DNA from 2 places in the Bradyrhizobium sp. URHA0013 genome. Region 2 is predicted to be linked to the other one. Evidence: predicted binding sites of a transcription regulator. Region 2 holds the regulator's gene; the other holds the start of a gene.
The links. The regulator PhoB, encoded in region 2, activates phosphate uptake and scavenging genes when phosphate is short. The targets are predictions, from matches to a motif close to TGTCATNNANCTGTCAT.
Positions count from the first base shown of each region.

Region 1: ugpB (sn-glycerol-3-phosphate ABC transporter substrate-binding protein UgpB) is a predicted target of PhoB. The motif match lies at 3,327-3,343, and genes of this name have one in related genera.

Region 1 is NZ_JADK01000003.1:1,227,071-1,232,553, reverse strand. Features, by position in the region: gene N551_RS0105965 (sn-glycerol-3-phosphate import ATP-binding protein UgpC) at 1-173, opposite strand, end outside; gene ugpE (sn-glycerol-3-phosphate ABC transporter permease UgpE) at 179-1,027, opposite strand; gene ugpA (sn-glycerol-3-phosphate ABC transporter permease UgpA) at 1,027-1,908, opposite strand; gene ugpB (sn-glycerol-3-phosphate ABC transporter substrate-binding protein UgpB) at 1,956-3,272, opposite strand; gene N551_RS0105945 (CaiB/BaiF CoA-transferase family protein) at 3,492-4,709, opposite strand; gene N551_RS0105940 (organic hydroperoxide resistance protein) at 4,884-5,309, opposite strand; gene N551_RS0105935 (MarR family winged helix-turn-helix transcriptional regulator) at 5,464-5,483, shown strand, end outside.
Region 2 is NZ_JADK01000003.1:846,465-851,947, forward strand. Features, by position in the region: gene N551_RS0104240 (aspartate aminotransferase family protein) at 1-318, opposite strand, end outside; gene N551_RS0104245 (GcrA family cell cycle regulator) at 774-1,286, shown strand; gene phoB (phosphate regulon transcriptional regulator PhoB) at 1,525-2,232, opposite strand; gene phoU (phosphate signaling complex protein PhoU) at 2,256-2,972, opposite strand; gene pstB (phosphate ABC transporter ATP-binding protein PstB) at 2,983-3,804, opposite strand; gene pstA (phosphate ABC transporter permease PstA) at 3,801-4,646, opposite strand; gene pstC (phosphate ABC transporter permease subunit PstC) at 4,651-5,483, opposite strand, start outside.

The DNA.
Region 1 (5,483 bases), 380 kb from region 2:
CCGGTGACGGTTTCGAGCCCTGCGACCATGCGCAGCAATGTCGACTTGCCGCAGCCGGAGGGACCGACCAGCACGCAGAACTGGCCGTCGCCGACGTCGACGTTGACGCCCTTGATGGCCTCGAAGCCGCCGGGATAGGTCTTGCGGACGTTGCGCAGGGTGACGTTAGCCATGGGATCTACTTTTCCGTCTCCACGAGTCCGCGCACGAACAATTTCTGCATCACGACGACGACGAACACCGGCGGCAGCATCGCGAGCACGGCGGTCGCCATCACGATCGGCCATTCGGTTAGCGCGTCGGTGGTGGTGATCATCTTGCGGATGCCGACCTGGATGGTCTGCATGTCGTCGCGGGTGGTGATCAGCAGCGGCCAGAGATATTGATTCCAGCCGAGGATGAAGAGGATCACGAACAGCGCCGCCATGTTGGTGCGCGACAGCGGCAGCAACGTGTCCCAGAAGAAGCGCAAGGGGCCGGCGCCGTCGATGCGGGAGGCCTCCAGCAGCTCGTCCGGCACGGTCATGAAGAACTGGCGGAACAGCAGCGTCGCGGTGGCCGAGGCGATCAGCGGCAGTGAGAGGCCCGCATAGCTGTCGAGCATGTGCAGATCTGCGACGATCTTGTAGGTCGGATAGATGCGGACCTCGACCGGCAGCATCAGGGTGATGAAGATGATCCAGAAGATCGGCATCCGGAACGGAAAGCGGAAATAGACGATCGCGTAGGCCGAGATGATCGAGATCGCGATCTTGCCGACCGCGATCAGCAGCGCCATCACCAGCGAGTTCAGCATCATGTTGCCGACGGGCTCGCGGGTCGATCCGCTCGTGCCGACGAAAATGGTCTGGTAGTAGACCTCGAAGAAATGACCGCCCGGCAGCAGCGACATCTGCCCGTTGGCGATCAGCGCGTTGTCCTGGGTCGAGGCGACGAACGCGATGTAGACGGGGAAGGCGACGATCGCGATCCCGATCCAGAGGATGATGTGGGCGATGTAGCGCCGGAAGCCCTCTTCCTCGACCATCAGTAGGTCACCTTGCGTTCGACAAAGCGGAACTGGATTCCGGTGAGCACGATGACCATGACCATCAGGATCACCGACTGCGCCGCCGAGCTGCCGAGATTGCCGCCGAGCAAGCCGTCGGAATAGACCTTGTAGACCAGCGTGACCGTCGACGTTCCGGGACCGCCGCGGGTCATGGTGTCGATGATGCCGAACGTGTCGAAGAAGGCGTAGACGATGTTGACCACCAGCAGGAAGAAGATGGTCGGCGACAGCAGCGGGAAGGTCACGGTCCAGAACCGCCGCATCGGACGGGCGCCGTCGATCGCGGCGGCCTCGAACACGCTCTTCGGGATCGCCTGCAGGCCGGCGAGGAAGAACAGGAAATTATAGGAGATCTGCTTCCACGCGGCGGCGAGGATGATCAACGCCGCGGCCTGGTCGCCGTCGAGCAGCGGATTCCAGTCGATGCCCATGTTGCGAAGATAGCGCGAGAGCACGCCGAGCGAGGGATGCAGCATGAAGATCCAGAGCACGCCGACCACGGGCGGCGCCACCGCATAGGGCCAGATCAGGAGCGTGCGGTAGAGCATCGAGCCACGCAGCGGCTTGTCCGCCATCACGGCGAGCAGCAGCGCGAAGGACAGCGACGAGACGGCGATGGCGAACGAGAACAAGAAGGTTCGGACGATCGCCTCGAAATAGGCCGCGTCCTTGAACAGCTCGACGTAATTCTCGAACCAGACAAAGGTGGTCGACAGCCCGAACGCATCCTGGAGCAGGAAGGACTGGATCACCGCCTGCAGGGCCGGCCAATAGAAGAAAATCAGGACGATCGCGAGCTGCGGCGCAACCAGCGCGTACGGTAACAGCCTTGACTGGAAAATGGCTTGCTTTTGCATGATGCCAGCAGAGCGGCAGGCCGGGTCGCGGCCTGCCGCTCATTGCCTCACTTGACGGCGGTCTTTTCGAACTGCCGCAGCATCGTGTTGCCGCGCTCGACGGCGGCATCGAGCGCCTGCTTGGCGGTCTTCTTGCCGGCCAGCGCCTGCTCGATCTCTTCCGACCAGACGTCACGCAGCTGCACCATGTTGCCGAGGCGCAGGCCGCGGGAGTTCTCGGTCGGCTCCTTGTTGGTCAGCTCGAGCAGCGGGGTCTCGAGATAGGGCTGATCCTTGTAGAAGCCCTCTTCCTTCGCCTTGGCATAGGCCGCCTTGGTGATCGGCAGGTAGCCCGAGGCCTTGTGGATATAGACCTGGCGATCGGTGTCCGAGAGGAAGGTCAGGAACTTTGCGACGCCCTTGTATTCCTCGGCCGACTTGCCGCCCATCACCCACAGCGAAGCGCCGCCGATGATCGAGTTCTGCGGCGCGCCCTTGACGTCGGGATAATACGGCATCGGCACGGCGGTGAAGGCGAACTTGGCCTGCGCCTTGACGTTGCCGAAGAACGCCGACGATGTCAGGTAGATCGGGCACTCGCCGGAGGTGAAGCGACCCTCGCCGGTGTTGGTGCGGCCGGCGTAGTCATAGGTCTTGGTCTTCTGCAGCTCGACCAGGGTTTCGAGATGCTTGACCTGAAGCGGTCCGTTGAACTCGAGCACGGTGTCGAAGCCGTCGAGGCCGTTGGCCTTGCTGGCGAGCGGCACGTTGTGCCACGCCGAGAGCTGCTCGAGATTGACCCAGGTGATCCAGGAGCCCGAGAAGCCGCAGGTGTCGTGACCGGCAGCCTTCAGCTTCTTGGCGGCCTCGAACGTTTCGGGCCAGGTCTTCGGAATCTCGACGTTCGCCTTCTTCAGCTCGTCGAGGTTGACCCACATCACGGTCGAGGACGAGTTGAAGGGGAAGGACAGCATCTCGCCCTTCGACGTCGAATAATAGCCGGTGATGGCGGGCAGGTAGATCTTGGGGTCGAATTTCTCGCCGGCGTCGGCCATCAGCTTGTAGACGGGCTTCACGGCGCCGGTCGCGGCCATCATGGTCGCGGTGCCGACTTCGAACACCTGCATGATATGCGGGGCGTTGCCGGCGCGGAACGCCGCGATGCCGGCGTTCATCGTATCGGGATAGTTGCCCTTGTAGGTCGGGATCACCTTGTAGTCGCTCTGCGACGCGTTGAAGTCGGTGGCGAGCTTGACGATAACGTCGTTGTTGGCGCCGGTCATCGCGTGCCACCACTGGATTTCGGTCACGGCCAAGGCCGGTGAGGCCGATAGTCCAACCGTGAGTGCAATAGCGGCAGCCGCTCCAAAGTGTCGAAGAGCCATCAAGTAAACCTCCCTTGGGCCGTCAAAAATGATCGCTTGCGCTAGCAGCGCCATATGACGTTCACATGACTGTGTAAGCGGCCGAAACGAAAGCGGCAAGCGCTGGAAAAGGGAAGCTGTCAAATAGGCGAATGCCGCGCGCGCAGCGTCCTCCGTTCGCGATGCACAGAGCGCCCGCACCGCAGTGCGGCATTGCCGTCGGATGAGGAAGGCGAGGCGCTAGCGCTTGCGCTCGGGTCCGCAGACCGTGCCCTGCTCGACCATCGCGTCGATCTCGGACCTGGAGTAGCCGAATTCGCCCAGCACCTCGGCCGCGTGCTGGCTGAATTTCGGCGGCAGGCGCCGCAGGCTCGGCTTGCTGCGATCGAGCCGGATCGGGGATGCCACGCCCTTGTACCAATCCTTCTCGATGATATCGCCGCGCGCGATCGTGTGCGGGTTGGTCAACGCCTGGTCGATCTTCTGCACGGGGCCTGCGGGCAGGCCCGCGGCGAGCAGGCGATTGCACAGCGGCTCGGCCTCGTGCTGGCAGAACACCGCGGCGAGCTCGGCCCGCAGTGCCTCGCGATTGGCGATGCGGTCCTTGTTGCGCGCAAAGCGCGGATCGGTGCCGAGCTCGGGCTTGCCGATCTCCTTGGCGAGCTTGCGGAAGGTGCCGTCATTGCCGACGCCGATGAAGATGTTGTCGGTCTTGGTCGGGAAGATCGCATAGGGCACGAGGTTGGGATGCTCGTTGCCGGTGAGCGACGGCGGCTTGCCATGCATGAAATAATTCGCGGTGTGCGGATGCATGATGGCGAGACCGGTCTCGTACAGCGTGGTCTCCAGGAACTGGCCCTGGCCCGAGCGCTGCCGCTCCGACAGCGCCATCAGGATGCCGATCGCCGCATAGAGGCCGGTGCCGATGTCGACCAGCGGCACGCCGATGCGCATCGGTCCGCTCTCGGGCGAGCCGGTCGCCGCGATCATGCCGGTCATGGCCTGGATGATGGCGTCATAGCCGGGGTTGCCGCCGCGCGGGCCGTCGGCGCCGAAGCCGCAGATCCGGCAATGCACGAGGCGCGGGAATTTCTTGCTGAGCACCTCGTTCCCGATGCCCCATTTCTCCAGCGTGCCCGGCTTGAAGTTCTCGATCAGGACGTCGGCGCTCTCCAGCATCTTGAGCAGCACGGCCCGGCCGCCCTCGGAGGCGAGGTCGAGGCCGATCGAGCGCTTGTTGCGGTTGATGCCGATGAAATAGGCCGCGTCTTCTTCGTGGAAGGGAGGGCCCCAGTCGCGCACCTCGTCACCTGCGGGCGGCTCGACCTTGATCACGTCGGCGCCGTGGTCGGCGAGGATCTGGGTGCAATAGGGACCGCCGAGCACGCGCGTGAGATCGATGACGCGCAGGCCGCTCATTGCGCCCGTGGCAGCTCCAGAACTGGCGGCTTCAGTCATGCGTTCGCGTCCCTGTGTCGATGTGATCACAGGCCTAACGAGGTTCGTCCGGGCCGGCAATGGCTTCCCGCGTGGGGCGTCATGCAGGCCGCTCGCCGCAATCCCGCGGGATGGCAAATCAAGGGAAGCGGCCGGCCCGGGGGGGATCCCGGGCCAGCCGCTTCAGCTACCCGATCAGACGACCGTCAGGCGAACGTCGACATTGCCGCGCGTCGCGTTGGAATACGGGCACACCTGGTGCGCCTTCTCGACCAGCGCCTCAGCTTCTGCGCGGGCGAGGCCCGGCAGCGAGACGGCAAGGTCGATGTCGAGACCGAAGCCGCCGGCCGCGCGCGGGCCGATGCCGACGGTCGAGGTCACGGAGGCGTCGGGCGGAACCTTGGGGCCGCCCTGCGAGGACACGAACTTCATCGCGCCGATGAAGCAGGCGGCATAGCCAGCCGCAAACAGCTGCTCGGGATTGTTGCCGGCACCGCCGCCGCCGCCGAGTTCCTTCGGCGTGGTGAGCTTGACGTCGAGCGCGCCGTCGAGGGTCGCGGCATGGCCGTCGCGGCCGCCGGTGGCCTTTGCGCTGGTCTTGTAGAGGACGTTCACTGACATTTTCGTCTCCCTGTGTTTCTCGGGTGGGGTGCGATCCTTATCGCAAGCAATTAGATTGTGCGCAATTTAAATTACGGTGCCTCACATTTAATTGTTCGCAATTGAATATGCCGCCGGCCGGCCCCAGAATGGAGCAAGTCCCGTGAGATTCTCGATGCCCCGGAAACATTCGGC
Region 2 (5,483 bases):
GCATTCCAGCGCTTCGGCGCCGGAATTGCAGAAGAACACGAAATCCGCAAAACTTTCATTGCACAGGCGCGCGGCGAGCTTTTCGCCGTCCGGGCTCTGGAACAGGTTCGACATGTGCCAGAGCTTCGTGGCCTGCTCCTGCAACGCCGCGACCAGCGCCGGATGGGCATGGCCGAGCGCATTCACCGCCACCCCGGAGGTGAAATCGAGATAGCGCTCGCCATTGGTCGCGATCAGCCAGCAGCCTTCGCCACGCTCGAAACCGAGGTCGGACCTGGCGAAAACGGGGAGCAAATGCGGCGCTGCGCTGTTAGTCATGACGGTCACTTGAATGTTGCGGACGGTGTGAGCGTGCATTGCGCAACGCACCATCGACCGGCCCGGAAAACGAAACGTGCCGCCTCTTGCGGGCGGCACGTGCGACTATCTTAGGCTTGGTGAAACGGGTGTCAATGCCGCCCGGAAAGCCTCGCGAAACGCTGAATCCGTAGTCTTGCGGTGCCGATTTTGCGGGATTTAGTCACGGAACATGTGGAAGCGAGTCGGCGGACTCTTGCGCGGGAGTCACGCCATATTGTAGCGTTTGGATTGTCAGATACGACATCTCGTGCAGTGGTTCTGATCTTTAAGTCCTTATGTACCGGCGTAAACGTTCGGGCGTTCAAGACGCGCCCGGCGAGCCTTAAGGGATTCTGGCGGCACGGGTTTTTGAAGGCTTAGGCATTCGCTGCGAGGCCCCAGGATGGCTGGCGCGCAGCGAGGGAAAGGGTGCAATGACGGTTTTGACCTGGTCCGATGATCGCGTCGAGCAGCTGAAAAAGCTCTGGGAGGCCGGACTTTCGGCCAGCCAGATCGCGGCGGAGCTCGGCAATGTGACCCGCAATGCCGTGATCGGCAAAGTGCACAGGCTCGGCCTCTCGGGCCGCGCCAAGAGCCCTTCGTCGGCAGCGCCGCGGCCGCGCAAGGCGCGCCCCGCGCAGCACATGATGCGGGTGAGCCGCCCGATCTCGCGCGGCAACACCGCGCTGGCGCAGGCCTTCGAGGTCGAGGCTGAGCCGGATCCGGTCACCTATGACAACGTGGTGCCGATGAGCCAGCGGCTGTCACTGCTGGAATTGAACGAGGCGACCTGCCACTGGCCGGTCGGCGATCCCTCGAGCCCGGACTTCTTCTTCTGCGGTGGACGGGCGCTGTCCGGCCTGCCCTATTGCGCCCAGCACTCGCGCGTCGCGTACCAGCCGGCGTCGGATCGGCGGCGTGCACCGGTGAAGCCGGGGCCGCGGTAATTACGGCAAGTCGTCGCGCGAAGACGGCTCAACGATTTCAGTCTCGTCCCGGCCTAGTGCGCAATTGCGCATGGGGGCCGGGACCCATACTCGGAGCGCGCAGTTGTTGCGCGAAAGAGGTCACTCCGAGTCTTCGCCAAACCACGTTCGGTGATTATGGGTCCCGGATCAGCGCTCGCTTGTCCGGGACGACGTCGAAGAATTCGGGGACAGCTTGCCAAGAAACAAAGCTGCAACCCTACACCTGCTCCGCCTTCGCAAACCGATCATCCAGCGCGTAACCGGCCCCGCGGACGGTGCGGATCGGGTCCTGCTCGCGGCCGAGATTGAGCAGCTTGCGCAGGCGGCCGATATGCACGTCGACAGTGCGCTCGTCGATATAGATGTCGCGGCCCCAGACGCTGTCGAGCAGTTGCTCGCGCGAGAACACCCGTCCCGGGTGCTCCAGGAAGAACTCCAGCAGGCGATATTCGGTCGGACCGAGATCGATCGGCCGGCCGGAGCGCGCCACGCGGCGCTTGTCGCGGTCGAGCTCGATGTCGCCAAAAGCGAGGACGGTGGCGAGCCGCTCCGGGCTTGCGCGCCGCAGCAGGCCCTTCACGCGCGCCAGTAGCTCCGGCACCGAGAACGGCTTGACGATGTAATCGTCGGCGCCGGTCGCAAGACCCCGCACCCGCTCGCTCTCCTCGCCGCGCGCGGTGAGCATGATGATCGGCAGCTGCTTGGTCTCGGGACGGGTGCGAAGCCGCCGGCACAATTCGATGCCTGACAGGCCCGGCAGCATCCAGTCGAGCACGATCAGATCGGGGATGTGCTCCTTGAGGCGGGTGTCGGCGTCGTCGCCGCGCATCACCGTCTCGACGTCATAACCGTCGCCTTCGAGGTTGTAGCGGAGAAGCTCGGTCAGGGCTTCCTCGTCCTCAACCACCATAATGCGTGCGCCCATCGGGTCGTCGCTCCCTTAAGTCTTCAGGTGTTCGGTACCGTGTTGGCGAAGGTCGTCATGTCGCCCTTCGGCCGCTTGTCGGTGATCGCCTGGCCCTCGATCATGTAGAACACGGTCTCGGCGATGTTGGTGGCGTGGTCGCCGATCCGCTCGATGTTCTTGGCGCAGAACATCAGGTGAATACAGAACGAGATGTTGCGCGGATCCTCCATCATGTAGGTGAGGAGCTCGCGGAACAGCGAGGTGCAGATGGCGTCGACTTCCTCGTCACCCTTCCACACCGCCATCGCCGCCGGCAAATCATGCGCGGCATAAGCGTCCAGCACCGACTTGACCTGCTGCTGCACGAGGTCGGTCATGTGCTCGAGGCCGCGGAACAGCTTGAGCGGATGGAAGTCCGTCTCCAGCGCCGCAACGCGCTTGCCCATGTTCTTGGCGAGGTCGCCGATGCGCTCGAGATCGGTCGCGACGCGCATGGCGCCGACGATCTCGCGCAGATCGACTGCCATCGGCTGGCGCCGGGCGATGGTGAGCACCGCACGCTCCTCGATGCGCTTCTGCAGCGCGTCGAGCTCGGTGTCGATGGCGACGACGCGCTGGCCGAGCGGGACGTCGCGGCGGATCAATGCGTCGACGGACTCGACGATCATGCGTTCGGCGATGCCACCCATCTCGGCGACCAGGCGCGTGAGTTCCTGGAGGTCGGTGTCGAAGGCCTTTGCGGTATGTTCAGAACCCATGTCGCGTCTCCTAGCCGAACCGGCCGGTGATGTAATCCTGCGTGCGCCGGTCGGACGGCGACGTGAAGATCTTGCTGGTGTCGTCGAACTCGATCAACTCGCCGAGATACATGAAGGCGGTCTTGTCGGAGACGCGCGCCGCCTGCTGCATGTTGTGGGTGACGATCGCGATCGTGTAATCCTCGGACAGCTCCTGGATCAGCTCCTCGACCTTGGCGGTCGAGATCGGGTCGAGCGCCGAACAGGGTTCGTCGAACAGGATCACCTCGGGCCGCACCGCGACGGTACGGGCGATGCAGAGGCGCTGCTGCTGGCCGCCGGAGAGCGACAGGCCGGAGGCGTTGAGCTTGTCCTTGACCTCGTTCCACAGCGCGCCGCCGCGCAGCGCCTTCTCGACGCGGCCGTCCATCTCGGACTTCGAGATCTTCTCATAGAGACGGATGCCGAACGCGATGTTCTCGTAGATCGTCATCGGGAACGGCGTGGGCTTCTGGAATACCATGCCGACGCGGGCGCGCAGCAGATTGAGGTCCAGCTTGCCGTCGAGGATGTTGGTCTGGTCGAGCATGAGCTGACCGGTGGCGCGCTGACCGGGATAGAGGTCGTACATCCGGTTGAAGATGCGCAGCAGGGTCGACTTGCCGCAGCCCGACGGACCGATGAACGCCGTGACGCGGTTGGCGCCGAGCGTCAGGTTGATGTTTTTCAGCGCGTGGTGCTCGCCGTAATAGAAGTTCAGGTTGCGCACGGTCACCTTGGGGGGCGCCTCCGGCAGCACTGCCGCGTGCGGCAGTCCACCTGACGCGCTCATCGATACGGAAAGATCACTCATTTTGCGGTCCTCTCGGCGCCAAGGATGCGCGCGAAAATATTAAGGGCAAGAACGGTCAGGGTGATGAGCAGCGCGCCGCTCCAGGCCAGCTGCTTCCAATAGGCATAGGGGCTCTGCACGAAGTTGTTGATGGTCACCGGCAGGTTCGCCATCGTCTTGTTCAGGCCGAGGCTGAAGAACTGGTTCGACAGCGCGGTGAACAGCAGCGGCGCGGTTTCACCGGCGACGCGGGCGGTCGCGAGCAGCACGCCGGTGATGAGGCCCGAACGGGCAGCGCGATAAGCGATCCGCTTGATCACCAGCGAACGCGGCAGGCCGAGCGCCGAGGCCGCCTCGCGCAACGCGTTCGGCACCAGCAGCAGCATGTCCTCGGTCGTGCGCAGCACCACCGGGATCACGATGACCGCGAGCGCGAGCGAGCCTGCGATCGCGGAGAAGCCGCGCATCGGCACCACCACCGCGCCGTAGATGAACAGGCCGATGATGATCGAGGGTGCCGAGAGCAGGATGTCGTTGATGAAGCGGATCACCGAGGTCAGCCGGTCGTTACGGCCGTATTCGGCGAGATAGGTGCCGGCGAACATGCCGAGCGGCGCGCCGATGCCGACGCCGATCACGGTCATGATCAGCGAGCCGACGATGGCGTTGAGCAGGCCGCCCTCGTTCGATCCCGGTGGCGGCGTGTTCTCGGTGAACAGCTGGACATTGAGTCCCGCCAGTCCGTTGTAGAGCAGCGTGATCAGGATCAGCGCGAGCCAGGTCACACCGAAGGCGGTTGCGGCGATGCAGAGCCCGCGGACGACGATATCCTTGCGGCGGCGGCGTGAATAGATCGGATTCATGACGTCAGTTCCCCGCCTTCTTTTCCAGCCGCATCAGCATCAGCCGCGCCGCCGCGAGCACGAAGAAGGTCAGCACGAACAGCAGGAGGCCGAGCAGGATCAGGCCGGACTGGTGCAGGCCGTCGCTCTCGGCGAACTCGGATGCGATCGCCGCCGAGATCGTGGTGCCGGGGGCGAAGATCGACGACGAGATCCGGAACGAGTTGCCGATGATGAAGGTCACCGCCATGGTCTCGCCGAGCGCGCGGCCCAGCGCCAGCATGACGCCGCCGATGACGCCGACGCGGGTGTAGGGGATCACCACGCTGCGGACGACCTCCCAGGTGGTGCAGCCGACGCCGTAGGCGGCTTCCTTCAGCACCGGCGGCACCGTCTTGAACACGTCGACCGAAATCGAGGTGATGAAGGGCAGCACCATGATGGCGAGGATCAACGCGGCATTGAACAGGCTGAGATAGGACGGGGGACCCGCGAAGATCGCGCCCAGCACGGGCACGCCGTCGAAAATCTTGATCATGAAGGGCTGGAACGTGTTGGCGAGGAACGGACCCAACACGAAGAAGCCCCACATGCCGTAGATGATCGAGGGGATGCCGGCGAGCAGCTCGATCGCCATGCCGATCGGGCGGCGCAGCCATTGCGGGCAGAGCTCGGTAAGGAAGATCGCAATGCCGAGACCCACGGGAATGGCGATCAGCATCGCGATGAAGGAGGTGACGAGCGTGCCGTACATCGGCCCGAGCGCGCCGAGCACGGGCGGATCGGCGGACGGCGCCCAGCGCTGCGTCCACAGGAAGGAGATCCCGAATTCCTTCATCGCCGGGAAGGCGCCGACGA